DNA from 2 places in the Candidatus Merdisoma sp. JLR.KK011 genome. Region 2 is predicted to be linked to the other one. Evidence: predicted binding sites of a transcription regulator. Region 2 holds the regulator's gene; the other holds the start of a gene.
The links. The regulator HrcA, encoded in region 2, represses chaperone genes, less so after heat shock. The targets are predictions, from matches to a motif close to TGTTAGCACTCNNNNNNNNNGAGTGCTAACA.
Positions count from the first base shown of each region.

Region 1: the regulator HrcA is predicted to act here: its motif matches at 2,347-2,377, upstream of VV089_RS19445 (Hsp20/alpha crystallin family protein).

Region 1 covers NZ_JAYWSZ010000004.1:1,148,409-1,159,007, forward strand. Annotated here, with positions in the region: rRNA gene VV089_RS19410 (23S ribosomal RNA) at 1-1,600, shown strand, start outside; tRNA gene VV089_RS19415 (tRNA-Asp) at 1,673-1,746, shown strand; tRNA gene VV089_RS19420 (tRNA-Val) at 1,756-1,828, shown strand; tRNA gene VV089_RS19425 (tRNA-Thr) at 1,834-1,906, shown strand; tRNA gene VV089_RS19430 (tRNA-Tyr) at 1,921-2,002, shown strand; tRNA gene VV089_RS19435 (tRNA-Met) at 2,040-2,113, shown strand; tRNA gene VV089_RS19440 (tRNA-Phe) at 2,165-2,237, shown strand; gene VV089_RS19445 (Hsp20/alpha crystallin family protein) at 2,483-2,920, shown strand; gene trmB (tRNA (guanosine(46)-N7)-methyltransferase TrmB) at 3,498-4,136, opposite strand; tRNA gene VV089_RS19455 (tRNA-Lys) at 4,404-4,476, shown strand; gene VV089_RS19460 (sensor histidine kinase) at 4,609-5,256, opposite strand; gene VV089_RS19465 (HIT family protein) at 5,455-5,868, shown strand; gene VV089_RS19470 (RNA polymerase sigma factor) at 5,894-6,421, shown strand; gene VV089_RS19475 (undecaprenyldiphospho-muramoylpentapeptide beta-N-acetylglucosaminyltransferase) at 6,488-7,558, opposite strand; gene VV089_RS19480 (DUF4367 domain-containing protein) at 7,652-8,404, shown strand; gene VV089_RS19485 (DUF6147 family protein) at 8,454-8,945, shown strand; gene VV089_RS19490 (TIGR03905 family TSCPD domain-containing protein) at 9,155-9,424, opposite strand; gene VV089_RS19495 (PD-(D/E)XK nuclease family transposase) at 9,793-10,599, shown strand, end outside.
Region 2 covers NZ_JAYWSZ010000003.1:2,484,472-2,495,070, reverse strand. Annotated here, with positions in the region: gene clpB (ATP-dependent chaperone ClpB) at 1-2,485, opposite strand, end outside; gene VV089_RS13220 (hypothetical protein) at 2,856-3,236, shown strand; gene hrcA (heat-inducible transcriptional repressor HrcA) at 3,682-4,716, shown strand; gene grpE (nucleotide exchange factor GrpE) at 4,742-5,377, shown strand; gene dnaK (molecular chaperone DnaK) at 5,487-7,346, shown strand; gene dnaJ (molecular chaperone DnaJ) at 7,536-8,699, shown strand; gene VV089_RS13195 (hypothetical protein) at 8,787-9,215, opposite strand; gene VV089_RS13190 (hypothetical protein) at 9,570-9,812, opposite strand; gene nifJ (pyruvate:ferredoxin (flavodoxin) oxidoreductase) at 10,181-10,599, shown strand, end outside.

The DNA of each region.
Region 1 (10,599 bases), on a different contig from region 2:
AGTAGCGAGAGGAAGGTGGGAATCCTTCCGGCCGAATATCTAAGGTTTCCAGGGTAAAGCTGATCTGCCCTGGGTAAGTCGGGACCTAAGGCGAGGCCGAGAGGCGTAGCCGATGGACAACAGGTTGAGATTCCTGTACTGCCGTATAACAGAACTGTGGGGACACGTGTGGAGAGCGGGAGCCGGAAATGGAAAAGCCGGTGCAAGCGAAGCAGGAGCAGGGGAGGCAAATCCCCCTTGCAATCCAAAGGCGTGATGCGTACCGAATTAGAGTAGGGAAGTCCGTGAGCCATGCGTCAAGAAAAGCCGCTATTGTTTATATGGTACCCGTACCGTAAACCGACACAGGTAGATGAGGAGAGAATCCTAAGGCCGACGGAAGAAGCATTGTTAAGGAACTCGGCAAAATGACCCCGTAACTTCGGGAGAAGGGGTGCCGGTGCGAACCGGCCGCAGAGAATAGGCTCAAGCAACTGTTTAGCAAAAACACAGGTCTATGCGAAACCGAAAGGTGAGGTATATGGGCTGACGCCTGCCCGGTGCTGGAAGGTTAAGGGGAGAGGTTAGCGGAAACGCGAAGCTTTGAACTTAAGCCCCAGTAAACGGCGGCCGTAACTATAACGGTCCTAAGGTAGCGAAATTCCTTGTCGGGTAAGTTCCGACCCGCACGAAAGGCGTAATGATTTGAGCGCTGTCTCAACAATGCATCCGGTGAAATTGAAGTGCCAGTGAAGATGCTGGCTACCCGCGCCAGGACGGAAAGACCCCATGGAGCTTTACTCCAGCTTGATACTGGGATTCGGTACTGCATGTACAGGATAGGCGGGAGGCTAGGAAATGGTGACGCCAGTTGCCATGGAGCCGCTGTTGGGATACCACCCTTGCAGTATTGGGTTTCTAACCAGCCGCCGTGAACCGGCGGTGGGACAATGTCAGGCGGGGAGTTTGACTGGGGCGGTCGCCTCCGAAAGGGTATCGGAGGCGCTCAAAGGTTCCCTCAGAATGATTGGAAACCATTCGAAGAGTGCAAAGGCAGAAGGGAGCTTGACTGTGACACCGACGGGTGGAGCAGGTACGAAAGTAGGACTTAGTGATCCGGTGGTATTAAGTGGGAATGCCATCGCTCAACGGATAAAAGCTACCCTGGGGATAACAGGCTTATCACTCCCAAGAGTTCACATCGACGGAGTGGTTTGGCACCTCGATGTCGGCTCATCGCATCCTGGGGCTGCAGCAGGTCCCAAGGGTTGGGCTGTTCGCCCATTAAAGCGGTACGCGAGCTGGGTTCAGAACGTCGTGAGACAGTTCGGTCCCTATCCGGCGTGGGCGCAGGATATTTGAGAGGAGCTGTCCTTAGTACGAGAGGACCGGGATGGACCGGCCGCTGGTGCATCTGCTGGCTTACCAAGGCCATGGCAGAGTAGCCAAGCCGGGACGGGATAAACGCTGAAGGCATCTAAGCGTGAAGCCCCCCTCAAGATGAGATATCCCATGCGAAAGCAGTAAGACCCCTTAAAGACGATAAGGTAGATAGGGCAGAGGTGGAAGTGCAGCAATGCATGGAGCTGACTGCTACTAATCGGTCGAGGGCTTGACCAGAGCGTCATAGGAAAGGAAGAACAAAGAAAACCAAGATGTGTGATAAATCAGTATATAGTTTTGAAGGTGTAATGGCCCGATGGCTCAGTTGGTTAGAGCGCCGCCCTGTCACGGCGGAGGTCGTGGGTTCGAGTCCCATTCGGGTCGCTTATATACGGGATCTTAGCTCAGCTGGGAGAGCATCTGCCTTACAAGCAGAGGGTCATAGGTTCGAGCCCTATAGGTCCCACTACTGCCGATGTGGCTCAATTGGCAGAGCAGCTGATTTGTAATCAGCAGGTTATCGGTTCGAGTCCGATCATCGGCTCTAGAGTAATATATGGGGGAATTCCCGAGTGGCCAAAGGGGGCAGACTGTAAATCTGTTAGCTGTGCTTTCAGTGGTTCGAATCCACTTTCCCCCACTCACAGCAGTAGTTCGCTGTTGTTGTAATTAAATATCGCGAGGTGGAGCAGTCTGGAAGCTCGTCGGGCTCATAACCCGAAGGTCACAGGTTCAAATCCTGTCCTCGCCACTCAGGCAGCACGAAGCATGGAGTAAGATGTTCGTGCTCCTAAATTTATAAGCCCAGATAGCTCAGTTGGTAGAGCAGAGGACTGAAAATCCTCGTGTCACTGGTTCGATTCCGGTTCTGGGCATTTTTCATGCCAATAGATAGTTATACCAGAAGGAATGCTGCAGCTTCTTTGTAAAAGGAGATCTGCAGTATTTTTTTGTCCGCTGGTTTTCACAGAAAGTTCACATAATAATTAGCACTCACCTCTTGACAGTGCTAACAAAAAGGATTATAGTACATTTGTAAACAAAAAAATTCAAAAAAGGTATCAACTCATAAAAAAGTGGAAAAATAAGTTGATAATCATGTTAGGAGGAATGAATTATGATGATGATGCCAAGTCTTTTTGGAAACAGTTTGTTTGACGAGTGGATGGATTTCCCCTTTGACAGCGGATTTTCTAAGGGAGTAAAAAGAGAGAGCAGCCTGATGAAAACCGATGTGAGAGAGTGTGACGGCGCCTACGAGCTTGAGATGGAGCTTCCGGGCTGCAAGAAGGAAGATGTGACTGCGCAGCTAAAAGACGGTTATTTGACCGTTCAGGCATCTAGAAATGCATCCAATGAGGAAAAGGATTCACAGGGAAATTACATTCGCAGAGAACGCTATACAGGCCAATGCTCCAGAAGCTTTTTCGTGGGAGAGGCAGTTAAGCAGGAGGATATCCGGGCAAGATTTGAGGATGGAATTCTGAAGCTTACGGTTCCCAGAGTAGAGGAACAGAAGCGGGCAGAAGAGAATAAATTTATCGCTATTGAAGGGTAACCGCCTTCTTTTAGCTTTGCCAAGACAAACTAAAAGACAGTGAAAGGCCTGCTATAGAAAAGTCAGAGCACGTTTCTATGGCAGGCCTTTTAAACTTCTATTAGAATATCTATCAAATATTTTCAGACAGGTTATTTGCCAGGAAAGGGCCGAGAAAAATTCAAATCTACATTTTGCACAAAGTTTTCATAAAGCAAAAAAGTTCCAATCGATATTCAAAAAGTTTCCCAAAAGTTATCCACATTAAAAATGATTAAAAAAAGCGTAAAAGAAGGTTATCAACAAAGTTATCCACATTATCCACATTTTATCCCCAGGAAAAGAGGGGTTTACATAGTAAAAGTAAAAACGTGCGTTCTGTACAAATCAGATAAATTGCTTTTTCACGGGAAAAAAACAAAATAATGCTTGACATCATTGATGTCAAAATATAATGCAAATTGTCTGAAAATAACCTCGATAGACAAAGGCCGTCTCATCTAAGCATCCCATTATCTGCTAAGGATATTTGTGAACCTTGATAACTACCCTTAACCGGCGGAGGAAAGAAAAGAATCTTTGCAGGCTTGGGATTTCTTTAACGAGCAGCAATTAATTTATAAATGGGGTTCCCTTGAGCGGAAAATTTTTCTTCATATTCTGTCATAATGTTACCCTGGTTCATATCAGGATCCCGGTGCAGATCCCGGGAACACCCAAGGAGCTTCCAGCCGGAAGCCTTAATACTTTCCAATGAGAAGTCAAATAAAGCTTCATTATCCGTCTTAAATTCCAATTGCCCCTTAGGGGATAAGACAGCGTCATAATGCTTTAAGTATACTACTGAAGTCAGACGCCGTCTGGCGTGGCGGTCCTTTGGCCAGGGATCTGAAAAATTCAGATAGATACGTTCTACATCGCCGGGAGCAAAGTACTGTTCCAGACCGGCAGCATCCATGCATAAAAAATAAAGGTTCGGCAGAGGGTCTGCCTCCATTTTATGAATGGCTTTGATAAGGACGCTGGTGTAACGCTCAATGCCGATGTAATTTATCTGTGGGTTGGCCTTTGCCAGTTCCATAAGGAAGCGTCCCTTGCCCATGCCGATTTCTATATGAAGCGGATGTTCATTTTTAAACAAGGATTTCCAGGGAAGAGGAGCCTGCTCGCTGTGCTGTATCACATAAGGGCTGGCAGCCACAGCTTCATCTGCTCCTTTGATTTTGCGAAGTCTCATCTGTTCTCCTTTCTGACGTATATGCTGCGCCGGCTGGCGTATGGTTTCTGGGAAAATAAGGAAATAGTTTCTCCTGAAATGTGGTTTACGCCATCAAAAATTGGTTATGTTTCACTATTTATGATTCGTTTTTTATTAAATCGTAATCATTTTATAAGAAAACGGGAAAAAAATCAAGAAATATAAAAAAAGTACTTGCATTTTATGAAATCATGCATTATAATAATTCTTGCGTCGAAAATAAAAGACCAAAAGAAAAAAACATAAGCGCGATTAGCTCAGCTGGCAGAGCACCTGACTCTTAATCAGGGTGTCCAGGGTTCGAACCCCTGATCGCGCAGGCAGGGCACTGGTTTTGCGGATTAGCCGTGGGGTCGGTGCTTTTTTAATGCAGCTTGTTAATATAAAGTTAAAAATAGCTGCTTTTTTGAAAAATGACTTGTAATAATTAGGAAAATATACTAAAATGTGCTTATAGATGTGGCAGGGTAATCGTAAAGGTAGTTCCTCGGCCCAAGGTGGAAGAGACTTCAATTTCACCGTAATGTGCATGAATAATTTTCTGTGTAATTGCAAGCCCAAGGCCCGTACCATACGGCTTTTGAGATGAGAAAGGCGTGAAAAGCGTTTCGATGGTTTCCTGGTTCATACCGCAGCCGTCATCCGAGATTCGGATAATGATACGATCCAGATATTTTCTGGCAGACATAGAAACGCAGCCTTCTTCTCCAGTGGATTCAAAGGCATTTTTGAGAAGGTTCAGAAATGCCTGCTTTAGCTTTACAGGGTTTCCAAAGACTAAAGGCAGTTGAGCCGGCATATGTACGGAAAAATGTTTTTTATTCATGACAACATAGGGCTTCAGACTCTCTTCTAAAGAATGAATGACTTCTTTTAAATCCACCTCGCACATAAAAAAGCGCCGCTTGTCACTGTAAGCAGCCAGATCGTCCAGAAGCTGGCTGACAAAGGCCATATCCTCCAGAGTCTGGGACCAGAATTGGAATTCCTTTACTTCCGGATGCATAGATTCAATAAGCTGGAGTGAACTATTGATCAAAGTCAGTGGATTACGAATTTCGTGTGTTATTTTTGAAACAGTAAAAATTGTATCTTCCATAAGATTTGTCTCCCGATGCTTTAAGAGTGCGTGCGTATCTGCAGGCACAGACCAAAAATTGAAGATTCTGTTTTCAGTCCGGCTACTCTTGAAAATAAGTGTAACATGAGAAGACAGGGTTGACAATATAGAACCCATCGGCAAAATTCGACATAGGCAGGGCTTTTCCTGGCTGAATTAATAGAAAGAAGGCGAGCTATGAACAAGGACGACTGTATTTTCTGTAAGATTGCAAACGGGGAGATTCCATCATCCACGATATATGAGGATGAGGACTTCCGCATATTTCTGGATTTGAATCCGGCCGCACGGGGACATGCATTGCTTGTACCCAAAGAACACTTTAACGATCTTTTTGAGATGAACGACGAGCTATGCCAAAAGGCTATGGCTTTGGCGAAAAAGCTTGCGGGCCGGATGAAAGAGGCCCTGGGCTGCGATGGTTTCAATCTGGTGCAGAATAACGGTGCAGCAGCCGGTCAGACCATCTTCCATTTCCACCTGCATCTGATACCCAGATATGAAGGAGACAGCGCAGGATTCACCTGGAATCCGAAAAAAGCATCTTTGGAGGAATTGGAAGAACTGACAGGATTGCTGAGGAAAAACTAAAGGAGGTCGTTCGTTAGAACATAAGATGGTAAATACAAATGAGAAGTTTCGTGAAATATATGAAAAGTATAAAAATCTGATATTAAAGATAGCCTACGATATTACAAAGGACTATCACTTATCACAGGATATCTGTCAGAAAACCTTTGAAAAGCTGTATGGTTATCAGAACCATGTGGACGAGGACAGGGTAAAGTCCTGGCTGATCGTTGTTGCATCCAATGAAGCCCGGGATTACTGCAGAAAAGGCGGAAACTACAGCGTACTCCTCAGCGGAACGGCAGAGCTGGACTACCTGATGGAGAATGAGAATTGTATTGAACTGCATATAGAAAGAGAAGCCAAAAGAGAACTTCTAGGCAGAATGATGGACGGTTTGAGGGAGAAGAACCCAAATTGGTACGAGGTCTTTTTGCTGGCGGAATACCTGGAAGTTCCAAGAAAAGTAATTGCAAAGCAGAGAGGCGTATCCTTAAGTACTGTAGACGTATATCTGCGGAAAGCAAAGAAATGGCTGATTACCCAATATCAGAAAGAATATGAAAAGCTTTAAAGAGAAACATGCCAAAAGCCCAGCGGCTGTTCGTTCATCAGACAGCCGCCGGATCCGGATTTAAGATTAAGTATGTGAAACAGCTGCTTCAATCAGACCAATGATAGTTTGTATGGAATCCGTCTGACTGCTGAGCTTCATAGCCTGGACAAAGGAAGAACGGTTTTCATAGAGAGAATGGACGGCCTTAAGGAGGGATTCCCCCGTAATCTCTTCTTCCTCCAGCACCATACTGAATCCCTGCTTTTCAAAAGATTTGGCGTTCAGTATCTGATCGCCTCTGCTGGCGGCAGCGGAGAGCGGAATCAGCAGGCTGGGTTTTTTAAGAGCCAGAAGTTCACAAATCGCATTTGCGCCGGCCCTGGAAATAACAATATCGGCGAGTGCAAAAAGATCCTTCAATTCCTTCTGGATATATTCATACTGTACATATCCGGACAGATGGCCCAGAGAAGCATCCAGCTTCCCGGAGCCGCAGAGATGAACCACCTGGAACTCCTTCAAAAGCGAGGGAAGAACCTTGCGGACAGCCTCATTTACAGCAACGGCGCCCATGCTTCCGCCCATGACCAGAATCACCGGTTTGTTGGCGGAAAGGCCGGTGAAGCGCAGGGCATACAGGCGATCGCCCTGAAGAAGCTCCTGGCGGATAGGCGAACCGGTAAGCACCGCCTTGCCGGAGGGCAGATACTGCAGCGTCTCCGGAAAATTACAGCAAACCTTAACGGCAGAAGGAATACACAGCTTATTGGCCAGCCCCGGCGTCATATCAGACTCATGAATGATTGCAGGCACATGATAGCGCCTGGCTGCCAGAACCACCGGAACAGACACAAAGCCGCCTTTGGAGAAAAGAACGTCCGGTGAAAGCTTTTTAATGATTCGGCAGGCTTCCCCATAACCCTTAATCACCTTAAAGGGATCACTGAAGTTTTTCGGATCAAAGTAACGACGGAGTTTTCCGGAAGAGATACCATAGTAAGGAATCTGGAGCTCTTCAATGAGCTTCCGCTCAATCCCGTTGTAGGAACCCATATAAGAGATTTCATAACCCAGTTCACGGAGCTTTGGCAAAAGGGCAAGATTGGGAGTTACATGTCCGGCAGTTCCGCCGCCGGTCAAAAGAATTCGTTTCATGATCAAACCTCCATAGAGACAACAATCTATGGATATTATGATAGCTTCCAGCCTGTCTGTCAATTCAAATTCTGTGAAAATAAAGGAAACACAATGGAAAACGGAGACTTAGAGGAAAAACTAAGACAGGAGATTGAGAATGAGGCGATTCAATTAGAAAGGAGAGTGAACACAAAAAAAGAGCTTGCATCCCTAAAGATGCCCGAGAATTCCTATGAAAGGCTTATGAGCGAGATTCACAAAAAAGAAAAATTAAGATCCAGAAAGAGCGCTCTCTTCAAAAAAGCCCTAACCACAGCAGCAATGGCCGCAATATTCATATCGATGGCCGGCGTGGGGGCGAGTGGAGCACGATTATTTGTGCTGAATGTGGAAAATCGTGAAAGAAATGGGAAGCTTGACATAGCAGCGAGTACCGATGATATCTTTTATGTGGAATTAACAGAAGAAGAGGCTTATGAAAAGATTGAGGAAGAGATTGGAATTCTGGCTTTGAGATTGGGTGATAAACCTAATGGGATGGAATTGAAGAAGGTATATATTTCAAAAGATATGGGCGAAGTAATAATGGAATTTCAATATAATGAGCATGTTTTAAGCATATATGAAAATAAGCAGAATAGAGATGCTGCATTTAATACGCAAATAGATGGCAAATTAATTGATACAATAGAAACATTTTATTTAGGAAAAGAAATTGAAGTTATGGAAATTGATAATAATGATGGAGCAATATTTTATAGGGCTCAAATTGAGTATGCAAACGCTTATTATCTTCTTTCAAGCGATATGAATTTAGAGGAATTTAAAGGCATTTTATATGGTGTTATTTTTAAAAGCGAATAGTTTTTAATTTATTTAAGTTAATTAGTATAGAATACTAGAAAGGGAAGAAATGAAAAAGAAACTATTTTTTTTGATTTTTAATATGTTCCTGGTAGGAGGATTATGGAGCCCACAAGCATTAAATGTGTATGCACAAGAAATTGAAATACCAGGCTATCATGAATATTTTGAAACAGAAAAGGAGTCTATTGATCATTGGTATGGAATAGCTAGGGGAACATATCTTAAAGAAGGAATTTGTGGAATTAAAGATGCAGGAAAAGGCAGAGTAAGTGTGTCTGGTACAACATTTGCACATGCTGTTTGTGACACAATAAAAGTTGGAGTTTATTTGGATGAAAGCACAGATGGGGGAAAATCATTTGGTCAAATTGGAAGTTATTATTTTTCAGAAAATAATACGGCAACTTGTTATGGTAATAAAACAAACATTCCAGTGACTAGTGGCAGATGCTATATGGCTCGTGGAGGACATAGTGCAACAAAAGGTTCTACAACAGAATCAACAACAACTCGTACGGGTGTTTTGACAGCTTCATAATATATATTAATGATTGTTTGAATTTGGAAAATTATTCCAAAAAGTATTAAACCCCTAGGGTCGTTGCAAAATAGGAGAGCAGGCTTTTCCGATATCCAGTGTCCGGCTGTTCGCGTACAGGCGTCTGATATTGGCGGACTATCAGTCCGACAAGAGCAGACGTCTGTACGAGAACCGTCCGAACACAGGATATGGAAAAGCCTGCTCTCCTATTTTGCAACTGACCCGTCCCCATCCCCCTCCAAAGCCATCCGCAAAGCCTTAGCCAGCTGATCCGGACAAGAAGTAGGTTTCGAGCCGCAACGAATCCCTTCAATCTTATCAATAGCCTCTTCCGCCTTCATACCCTTCACCAGAACAGCCACCCCCTGAGTATTCCCAGAGCATCCTCCAACAAACTCCACATTCTGAATAACATGTTCAGAATCCAGCTCCACATGAATAGCCATAGAGCAAGTACCTTTCGTCCGATATGTCATAGCACATCTCCTTTCACGCATCCGCTATATTTACAAACCATTTTCAAACGTAGTAATTATAACAGCCTCCCCCAAAATCGTCAACAACCGGAATCACACATACACAGAATGATACAACCATAATACAAAAATAAATCTTCAAAAATTCCATTAACATAAAACAATTCCAACAATTATCAAAACAAAACCTACCCCCAAACAAAATATTGGAATAAAATGTAAAAACCAATTGACAGTCATATCACTTTATGATAGGATAAACCCATCAATTACATTTCGGAATTCCGGTGAGTTCTCACCATCTTTCCCTAAATGATTGAAACAAATAAAGCAAATAAAACAAATTAAAAAAAGGAGGCAGAAAATATTTGAATCAGAAAGAAACACTACCAAATTGGAACAGCACCAGACAATCGGAGAAAGAGGTGCTGAAAAGCTTGAAGGAAGTTCCCAGCCTGTATGGCCGCTATTTCCAGATGGACGAGGAATGGAGACAGAAGTTTATGGATTTCTGTTGTGGGAAAAAGACGCTTCCCTTAACTTATGACCCGTTTTTTAAATTAATCTTCCATCCCGACATTCACCCGGAACGCTTATCGCGGTTTATTTCCAGCCTGCTTAGAGTTAAAGTTAAAGTCAAGGGGATACTCCCCTCCGAGGACAGCATGATGGACGGCGAATCCCTGCTGATCCTCGATATTCTGGTAGAATTGGAAGACGGCACTTTAAGCAATATTGAGATACAGAAGATTCCCTATACATTTCCGGCTGAGCGGATGTCCTGCTACTCCTCGGATCTGATTATGCGCCAGTATACCAGAACCAAGGGAGAGAAGGGCCGCCATTTTACATATCGGGATATGAAAAAAGTATATACGATTGTACTGTTTGAAAAAAGCATTTCCGCATTTCACAGAGAGCCCGGCGTCTATATTCACTATGGAAAAAATACCTTTGACACAGGCCTTGAGCTGGAGCTGCTCCAGGAATATTGTCTGATAGCTCTTGACGTATTTCGTGAAAGCCCTTATCCTAAAGAGAGAAGCGAGCGGACGGCATGGCTGTCGCTTCTGGCCACAGAGGATATACAGAAGGCAGAGAGACTGATAAAAGAATATCCCTGGCTGGAAGAAATCTACCGGGAAGCGGCAGAGATGCGAAAAAATCCGAAGGAG
Region 2 (10,599 bases):
TCTCCACATGTTTTTGCATATACCGCTTCAAAGGCCGTGCCCCATATACGGGATCGTACCCATGCTCCGTAATAAAAGCCTTGGCTCTTTCCGTAAGGGTAAGGGTCAGCTCCCGATCCTTCAGGCGCCCGTTCAGCTCATCCAAAAGCAGATGAATAATAGAAGCAATATCACTTTTACTGAGAGGCTTAAAGAGAATGGTCTCATCCAACCGGTTCAAAAATTCCGGCCGGAAATGAGCTCTTAAGTCATTCAGCACCAATTTCTGAGCCTCTTCCCGGATATTTCCCTCCTCATCAATCCCTTCCAGAAGATAAGCAGAACCAATATTGGAAGTCATAATAAGAATGGTATTCTTAAAGTCCACCGTGCGCCCCTGAGAGTCCGTAATCCGGCCGTCGTCCAATACCTGCAGAAGGACATTGAACACATCGGGATGAGCCTTCTCAATCTCGTCAAACAGCACTACAGAATAAGGCTTCCGGCGGACCGCCTCCGTAAGCTGGCCGCCCTCCTCATATCCCACATATCCGGGAGGCGCTCCGATAAGACGGGAGACAGAGTATTTCTCCATATATTCACTCATATCAATCCGCACCATATTCTGCTCATCGTCAAAAAGACTGGCGGCCAGAGCCTTGGCAAGCTCCGTCTTTCCCACGCCCGTAGGCCCGAGAAACAGGAAGGAGCCAATGGGCTTACTCGGATCCTTAATACCGGCTTTGGAGCGGATAATAGCCTCGGAAACCAGGGTCACGCCCTCATCCTGTCCAATCACACGTTTGTGAAGCTCTTCATCTAAGTGCAGAGTTTTATTCCGCTCGCTCTCCGTCAGCTTAGCCACAGGAATTCCCGTCCACCTGGAAATAATACGGGCAATCTCATCCTCCGTAACAGACTCGTGAACCAAGGAGAGATCCTTTTTATGAATCGCTTCCTCCTCCTGCTCCAGCTGCTTTTGCAGCTGCGGCAATTTGCCGTACTGCAGCTCGGCAGCCTTGTTGAGATCGTAGTTCTGCTGCGCCGTCTGAATCTGCTTATTAATATCCTCAATTTCCTCACGCAGTTTGGAGAGACGCTCCACCGAAGTTTTTTCATTGTCCCACTGGGCCTTTTTCCCGTTGAATTCATCCCGAAGTTCCGCAAGCTCTCTTTGAAGATGCTCAAGACGCTCCTGGCTCAGACGATCCGTCTCCTTTTTCAGAGCCGCCTCTTCAATCTCCAACTGCATGATTTTCCGGCTCAGCTCGTCAAGCTCCGCTGGCATGGAATCAAGCTCCGTCTTAATCAGAGCACAGGCTTCATCTACCAGGTCAATTGCCTTATCCGGCAGAAAACGGTCGGAAATATACCGGTTGGAGAGGACGGCAGCAGAGACTAGGGCTGCATCCGTGATCTTAACCCCGTGGAACACCTCATAGCGCTCCTTCAGACCTCTTAAGATAGAAATCGTATCCTCCACCGCAGGCTCATCCACCATCACCGGCTGGAACCGACGCTCCAGGGCCGCATCCTTCTCAATATACTGCCGGTATTCATCCAGGGTTGTAGCGCCGATACAGTGAAGCTCCCCTCTGGCAAGCATAGGCTTTAACATATTGCCGGCATCCATAGCCCCGTCCGTCTTACCTGCCCCTACAATCAAATGCAGCTCGTCAATAAAAAGGATAATCTGTCCGTCACTCTTGCGAACCTCATCCAATACAGCTTTTAGACGCTCCTCAAATTCTCCCCGGTACTTGGCGCCGGCCACCAGCGCGCCCATGTCCAGGGCAAAAAGCTTCTTATCCTTAAGCCCCTCCGGCACATCTCCGCGGACAATCCGCTGGGCCAGTCCCTCAATGGCCGCCGTCTTGCCCACGCCAGGCTCCCCGATAAGGACAGGATTATTTTTCGTCTTTCTGGAGAGAATGCGGATAATATTGCGGATCTCCGCATCCCGTCCAATCACCGGGTCAAGCTTCTGCTCCCGGGCACGTTCCACCAAATCAGAGCCATACTTATTCAAGGTATCATAAGTAGCCTCCGGATTATCACTGGTAACACGCTGATTGCCCCGAACCGTAGAGAGTGCCTTAAGAAAACGGTCCTTTGTAATACCGTATTCCTTGAAAATATCCTTAACAGAGGGACTCGGGCTGTCAAGCAGGGCAAGAAACAGATGCTCCACAGAAACATACTCATCCCCCATCTGCTTCGCCTCATCCTCAGCGCTAATGAGTACCTTATTTAAATACTGTCCCACATAAGGCTGGCCGCCGGAAACCTTCACCCTCTTATTAAGAGCCTGCTCCACCCGGTTCACAAAATGCTCCGGCTGAATCTCCATCTTCGAGATCAGTTTCAAAATCAGACTATCCTCCTGCCTAAGAAGACTCATAAGCAGATGCTCCTGTTCCAGCTCCTGGTTACCATATTCATAAGCGGTTTTTTCCAAATCATTCACAGCCTGTATAGATTTTTGTGTAAATTTGTTAATATTCATAATCTGCCTCCTATTCCAGTTTCGTAATATCCCTCCCGGTACACGGGTATGAAATCCATTTCCAACCGCAAAACATGCGTCTGTAAATCGATTTGTGCACTGTGAGGGATATTACTGTTCCGGTTCCGTAAAATGCAAAAGACCCTATACCACACACTTATGCATGTGATACAGGGCCTTGTTCACTTGTCTATACCTAGTATATATCACTCTCTATCAAAAAATGCAATACTTAATTTCTAAAATAATTCTAAACATTTCTAAACAAAGCATTCCGGCCAAACGTTCTTCCCAGCAGCCATCCATTGCAGGCATCAGGCAAATACTTTATAATTAGCATACAACCCAGAAAAGGAGAAAGCAGCCATAAATGAACTATAAGATAATGTTAAGCAATAGTCTGAAAGCAGCCATAAATGAACTGAAAGAAATAAATAATATAACTTGTACACAATATCATATACATATTTATCCGGATACAAGCGAAAAAGAATTGTCGAGATTATCCAGTAAGGATTTGTATTACAAAACCGCATTTTTAAAAGGAAAATACGAATTAAAAACATTTACCATAGAAGAAACAGCAAAAATATTCTCACCGCCAATGGGCCTGCCCTTGTGGATGGAGATGTCATTGCTGTCGCATAAGGAAAGTGAAATGCATATCAAGCTAAAAATAAGCATCAGATTCAGAAAGCCAAAAGACCTGCATAACAAAGAAACAAGCCATCCGCCAATCAGAGTATTATAAAAATAAAAACACAAAAAACAGTATCCTTGTCCACTGAGGGTACCCACAGCGCAAATCCATCAAGCAAAAGCAGAATCAGCAATTAAATACCGAAACAGGCATGACACATCAAACAGCATACAGCAGAAACACACATCCGAAAAGACAAAAAACTTCCGTCCCCAAGCAGTTCATCCAGGAGGAGGCGGAGGGTCAGAGCAGACAGCGTGTACGCGAACCGTCCGAACACAGATATGGAAAAGCCTGTGCCCCGGCCCTCCGCCTCCTCCTGGATGAACTGCCTCCTCCCCCAATTTCTAAAAAAAACATAAACTCGCTTGACAAACGCAACCCATAGTGCTATTTTAATGTTAGCACTCAAAAGGGCCGAGTGCTAATAGGAAAAAAGACACACAAGAGTATTTCCAATAAAAAAGGAAATCCTCTATAAAAATGAGGTGACGAATTGGATCTGGACGAGAGAAAATTAAAAATCCTGCAGGCAATCATCCGCAATTATATGGAAACAGGAGAACCCGTAGGCTCCAGAACCATTTCCAAATATTCCGATTTGAATCTAAGCTCCGCAACCATCCGCAACGAGATGTCAGACCTGGAGGAGATGGGCTACATCCTGCAGCCTCATACCTCAGCCGGAAGGATTCCTTCTGACAAAGGCTACCGTCTCTATGTGGATCGCATGATGAAAGAGAAGGAACAGGAAGTCAGAGAGCTGAAAGAACTGATGATTGAACGAACCGATAAGATGGAACGGGTACTGAAGCAAGTGGTGAAGGTCCTGGCGGCCAACACCAACTACGCCACCATGGTATCGGCCCCTGCCTGTCATCGGAACAAGCTGAAATTTATTCAGCTTTCCAAAGTAAGCTCCACCCAGATTCTCACCGTCATAATGATGGAAGGAAATCTGGTACGCAACAAAGTCATTCCCGTTACCGAGGAACTGGATCAGGAGACAGTGCTGAAGCTGAATATCCTTTTAAACAGCGTTCTCAACGGACTGGCCATTGAAGAAATCAACCTGGCCATGATTAAGAACCTGAAGGAGCAGGCAGGCATTCACAGCGGTCTGGTGGCAGATGTCATTGACGCAGTGGCAGAAGTCATTCATTCAGAGGAGGAGGTAGAGATATATACCTCCGGAACCACCAACATTTTCCGCTATCCGGAACTGTCCGAGAACGGAAAAGCCAGCGAGCTTTTGAGCACCTTTGAGGAAAAGCAGGAGCTGACGGATCTGGTGAACCGGACCTTGGAGGGAAGCGGGGAAAGGGATATCCAGGTGTACATCGGCCAGGAGCTTCCCGTACAGGCCATGAAAGACTGCAGCGTGGTGACAGCCACCTACGAGCTGGGAGACGGGCTTCGGGGCACCATCGGAATCATAGGGCCGAAGCGCATGGATTATGAAAATGTGGTGGATACCTTAAAGACCCTCACAGATCAGCTGGATGAGATATATAACCGAAAGCAGGAATAAAAGGAAGAGAAAGGGGTAAAGACCCGTGGAAAAGGAAATGAATCAGGAAGAAGCCATCCAGGAGGAAGAGCTTCAAAGAGAAGCGGCAGAAGCCCAAGACGAGGCCGTGCAGGAAGAGCCGGAAGCAAAAGCAGAGGAAGAACAGGAGCCGTCGTCTGAGGCGTCCAAGGAGCCGAAGGAAAAGTCAGAAAAATCCTTCCTTGGCAAGAAGAAAAAGAAGAAAGACCCGAAGGACGAGAAAATTGAGGAGCTTGAAGACCGGGTAAAGCGCCAGATGGCGGAGTTTGACAACTTCCGCAAACGCACCGAGAAGGAAAAGTCCCATATGTACGAGATAGGAGCCAGGGATGTGATTGAGAAGATTCTTCCGGTGGTGGACAATTTCGAGCGGGGACTTGCAGCCGTTCCCGAGGAAGAAAGAGCTAATCCCGTCATAGAGGGAATGGATAAGATCTACAAGCAGCTGATGACCGTATTGACCGACCTGGGCGTGGCTCCCATTGAGGCGGCAGGACAGGAGTTTGATCCCAATCTTCACAATGCAGTGATGCACATAGAGGATGAAGAACTTGGGGAAAATATTGTGGCCGAGGAATTCCAGAAGGGATATACCTACAAAGAAACCGTTATCCGGCACAGCATGGTGAAGGTTGCAAACTGATGCGACAGCTTGTGCACTCGGAAAAGCAAAGCTTTTCTGAGTGCACCGTGGAGTAAATATATCATCAAACCAACAACTTACAATCAAAATAAATGAGGAGGTCTCTATTATGAGCAAAATTATTGGAATCGACTTAGGAACAACAAATAGCTGTGTAGCAGTTATGGAGGGCGGCAAACCGGTGGTAATCGCCAACACCGAAGGCGCAAGAACCACACCGTCCGTAGTAGCATTTACAAAGACAGGAGAGCGTCTCGTAGGCGAGCCGGCAAAGCGTCAGGCCGTTACCAACTCCGAAAAAACCATTTCCTCCATCAAGAGAGACATGGGAACGGATCACAGAGTAGCCATTGACGACAAGAAATATTCTCCCCAGGAGATTTCCGCTATGATTCTCCAGAAGCTGAAAGCGGACGCGGAGAACTATTTAGGCGAAAAGGTAACGGAAGCCGTTATCACCGTACCGGCCTACTTCAATGACGCCCAGAGACAGGCGACCAAGGATGCAGGCAAGATTGCGGGACTGGACGTAAAGCGTATCATCAACGAGCCGACGGCTGCGGCACTGGCTTACGGCCTGGACAACGAAAAAGAGCAGAAAATCATGGTTTACGATTTGGGCGGCGGTACCTTCGACGTATCCATCATTGAGATTGGCGACGGCGTTATCGAGGTACTGGCAACAGCAGGCGACAACCGTCTGGGCGGCGATGATTTTGACCAGAAGGTTACCGACTATATGCTTGCAGAGTTCAAGCGCACCGAGGGCGTGGATCTCTCCGGCGACAAGATGGCCCTCCAGAGATTGAAGGAAGCGGCTGAGAAGGCAAAGAAGGAGCTGTCAAGCGCAACGACCACTAACATCAACCTTCCCTTTATCACAGCTACCTCCGAGGGGCCCAAGCACTTTGATATGAACCTTACAAGAGCAAAATTCGACGAGCTGACCCATGACCTGGTAGAGCGTACTGCCAACCCGGTACAGGCAGCCTTGAAGGATGCCGGCATTACGGCCTCCGAGCTTGGCAAGGTATTGCTGGTAGGCGGTTCCACCCGTGTTCCTGCCGTACAGGATAAGGTAAAACAGTTAACCGGACATGAGCCCAGTAAATCATTGAATCCCGACGAGTGCGTAGCCCTTGGCGCTTCCATTCAGGGCGGCAAGCTGGCAGGCGATGCAGGTGCAGGCGATATTCTTCTTCTGGACGTTACGCCCCTGTCCCTGTCCATCGAGACCCAGGGAGGCATTGCAACGCGTCTTATCGAGCGGAATACGACGATTCCCACCAAGAAGAGCCAGATTTTCTCCACAGCGGCAGACAACCAGACAGCCGTGGACATCAACGTGGTGCAGGGCGAGCGTCAGTTTGCAAGAGACAACAAGTCATTAGGGCAGTTCCGGCTGGACGGAATTCCGCCTGCAAGACGGGGAATGCCCCAGATCGAGGTTACCTTTGACATTGACGCCAACGGTATTGTGAATGTTTCCGCAAAGGATCTAGGAACCGGCAAGGAGCAGCACATCACCATCACCGCAGGCTCCAACATGTCTGACAGCGATATCGAGAAGGCCGTGAAGGAAGCTGCGGAATTCGAGGCACAGGACAAGAAGCGCAAAGAGGGCATTGATGCAAGAAATGACGCCGACGCCATGGTATTCCAGACCGAGAAGGCCCTGGAGGAAGTGGGCGAGCAGATAGACGCCGCCGACAAGTCTGCCGTAGAGGCAGAGCTTACCTCTTTGAAAGCCGTGATTGAGAGAACCAAGGATCAGCAGGAGCTTTCCGATTCCGAGCTGGATGAACTGAAATCCGGCAAGGAGAAGCTGATGAATGCGGCGCAGAAGGTATTCGAGAAGGTATATGCCCAGGCACAGGCAGCACAGGGCCAGGCAGGCCAGGGACCGGATATGGGCGCAGGCGCAGGCCCGGCAGATGATGTGGTTGACGGCGATTACCGAGAGGTGTAAAGTAAGAAAGCGATAAGAATGAATTCCAAGGAAGGTGAACGAAAAAAGCGGTCCTCTTTCCTTGGAATTCGGCCGTATTAAAATGATTATGTCCGGCAGCGAAGAAAAAGATGAGGTCAAACGTCCCCTTAGGCTGCTGCCCGTGAGAGTGAAAGCTAAGAGTATTTGGATAAAGAGGAAGATAAAAGAATGGCAGAGCAGAAAAGAGACTACTATGAGGTCTTAGGCATAGATAAAAATGCGGATGACGCCGCGATTAAAAAAGCATACCGCCAGCTGGCGAAAAAATATCATCCGGATATGAATCCCGGCGATCAGGAGGCGGAGAAAAAGTTTAAGGAGGCATCCGAGGCTTATGCGGTCTTGAGTGATCCGGATAAGCGCCGCCAGTACGATCAGTTCGGCCATGCGGCCTTTGAGGGCGGCGCCGGAGGAGGAGGCTTTGGCGGCTTCGATTTTACAGGTGCGGATATGGGAGATATCTTTGGGGATATTTTCGGCGATCTCTTTGGAGGCGGCCGCAGCAGGAGAGCCAGCAACGGGCCCATGCAGGGGGCAAATCTTCGGGCACAGGTACGCGTGACCTTTGAGGAAGCCGTATTTGGCTGCGATAAGGAAATTGAACTGACCTTAAAGGATGAGTGCGGAAAGTGCCACGGAACAGGCGCAAAGCCTGGAACGTCACCTATCACCTGTACAAAGTGCGGAGGCAAGGGCCAGGTGGTGTATACCCAGCAGTCTCTCTTCGGCATGGTGCAGAATGTGCGTACTTGTCCCGACTGTAACGGAACCGGCAAGGTAATTAAGGAAAAATGTCCGGACTGCTACGGAACCGGATATATTTCCAATAAGAAGAAGATTGCAGTCACTGTGCCGGCCGGAATAGACAATGGTCAGAGTATCCGTATCCGGGGCAAGGGAGAGCCGGGAGTGAACGGCGGTCCCAGAGGCGATCTGCTGGTGGAGGTTCTCGTAAGCAGGCACCCTATTTTCCAGAGACAGGATACGAATATCTATTCTACGGCGCCTATCAGCTTTGTGACAGCGGCCCTTGGAGGCACGGTGCGGATCAAAACCGTGGACGGCGAGGTAGAGTACGATGTAAAAGCCGGAACCCAGACGGACACCCGTGTTCGTCTGAAGGGAAAAGGCGTACCGTCGCTGCGGAACAAAAATGTGCGCGGCGATCATTATGTAACCTTAGTAGTACAGGTTCCGACAGATTTGAGCAAGGACGCCAAGGAAGCATTACGGGCCTATGACGATGCGGTAAATGGCATTGCTCCTTCCGGAAAAGGAGGGAAGGGGAAGAAGCGCTTTATGGATAAGGTAAAGGAAGCGCTGGACGAATAAGCCTTGTCAGAGCTTTAAAACAGCCCTGGCATTGCAGAATTCCGGAAGTACCGGCGCTCTGCAATGCCAGGGCTGTCTGTTTTACCCTTAAGCAGTTTTTACTTCCAGGGCATTGAGACGTTTTTCAAAATTGTCCATTGTACGAAGCAGAATACTGATGGTCTCCTGTTCGTTTTTTGTGACACGATAGATGTCTTTTAATCCATTAAGCTCACGCTCAATTTTATCAAAACGTTTTTCATTCTTTTTATCGTAGCGTTCCATCTCGTCCAGAAGCATAGACTCTGATTTGAACAGCATTTTTTTCATGCGTCTCGTCATTCTGTCTTCAGAAGCCTGGATGGACGTCTGAATCAGCTTGGTCATACGGGCCTCGGAAGCCTGGATGGATTCTTGAATCAGTCCGGTCATGCGGGCCTCAGATTCTTGAATCAGTCCAACCATCCTGGCCTCAGATTTCTGGACGGCTTTCTCGACTATTTCGGCAATAGCCGAAAGATCTTTTGCATCTAACAAGGTATCCTCCTTTCTCTTCCAATTTTTAGGAAGGAATATGATTCGAACAGCATCTTTTGAAGAGGTACTTTTAAGTATAATTGATTTTTTTTAAAAATACCAGTCCATTTTTAAAACCTTTTACAATTTTACAATTACAATAACATGTGTTGCTTTGATACTCCGTGACCGGCAGTATAAAACCTTTTAAGCTCTTCCTGAAAGAATTTGTTTAGAAGGAAGCATCCAGCCGCCTTGCTGGCAGCAGGGATGGAAAATAAGATGAAGGGGAACCGACAGAAGGAAAAGGGCTTAAATGCTTTTAGAATGCCGGCTGTTTCGGCGGTTCTTGGCCGCTTTTACAAGCGGATTCTGTTACATCCGGTTGATAAATTCTTCAACGGACCGTACCTGGCGCGCTAAAAGGAACCAGCGATCCAGTTGGAAAAAACTTGTCTGGCGTAAGATTTGTTCCTGGATTCCAAGGGGAACTTTTCCGTGATCGGACAAGGTTTCCAGGATACATTCGGCTTTGCTTTTTGCAGCGCCTTGTATCCAGAGAAATAAAGGACCAAAGCTTGAAGCAGGCTGCTGCATTTGATAATCGTTCGCTTTCAAAAAATCTCCTCTCTGTGTAAAAGGGAACCATGGCGAATTGCCAGATAATTTAGAAGCTGTTACAAGAGGGAGTATAGCAGAGAGGTTTTGCAAAATCAAGGAAAGTGAACCAATTGTATGAGAATGTATAAAGATGTCGTAAAAGCTCATCCAGATCGCAGTGGAACAGACTTTCCGGTGCTTTGCCGCAGCCAGGCCGAAGAACCACAGAAAAGCCGATTTTGTACATCAAAAAATACAACATTGAAATGGACAATTCCAAGTCAATATGATAGAATAATTTACATATGGGGTACTCGCAGGTATCCCCCAATGCGCACCTGGGAAAGACTGACCGGGGCGAAACAATTTAAGGAGGAAAAGACAAAATGGCTAGAAAAATGAAGACCATGGATGGTAATCATGCAGCGGCTCATGTATCTTATGCATATTCTGACGTTGCTGCAATCTATCCGATCACACCTTCATCTGTTATGGCAGAGGCGACGGATGAATGGGCAACACAGGGAAGAACCAATATCTTTGGACAGACTGTACAGGTGACGGAGATGCAGTCCGAGGCAGGTGCGGCAGGCGCCGTGCACGGTTCTCTGGCAGCAGGTGCGCTTACCACCACCTTTACGGCTTCCCAGGGTCTGCTGCTGATGATCCCCAACCTTTACAAGGTGGCCGGCGAGCAGCTTCCCGGCGTATTCAATGTATCTGCCCGTGCTCTTGCAAGCCATGCATTATCCATTTTCGGAGATCACTCCGACGTATATGCATGCCGCCAGACCGGCGCGGCTAT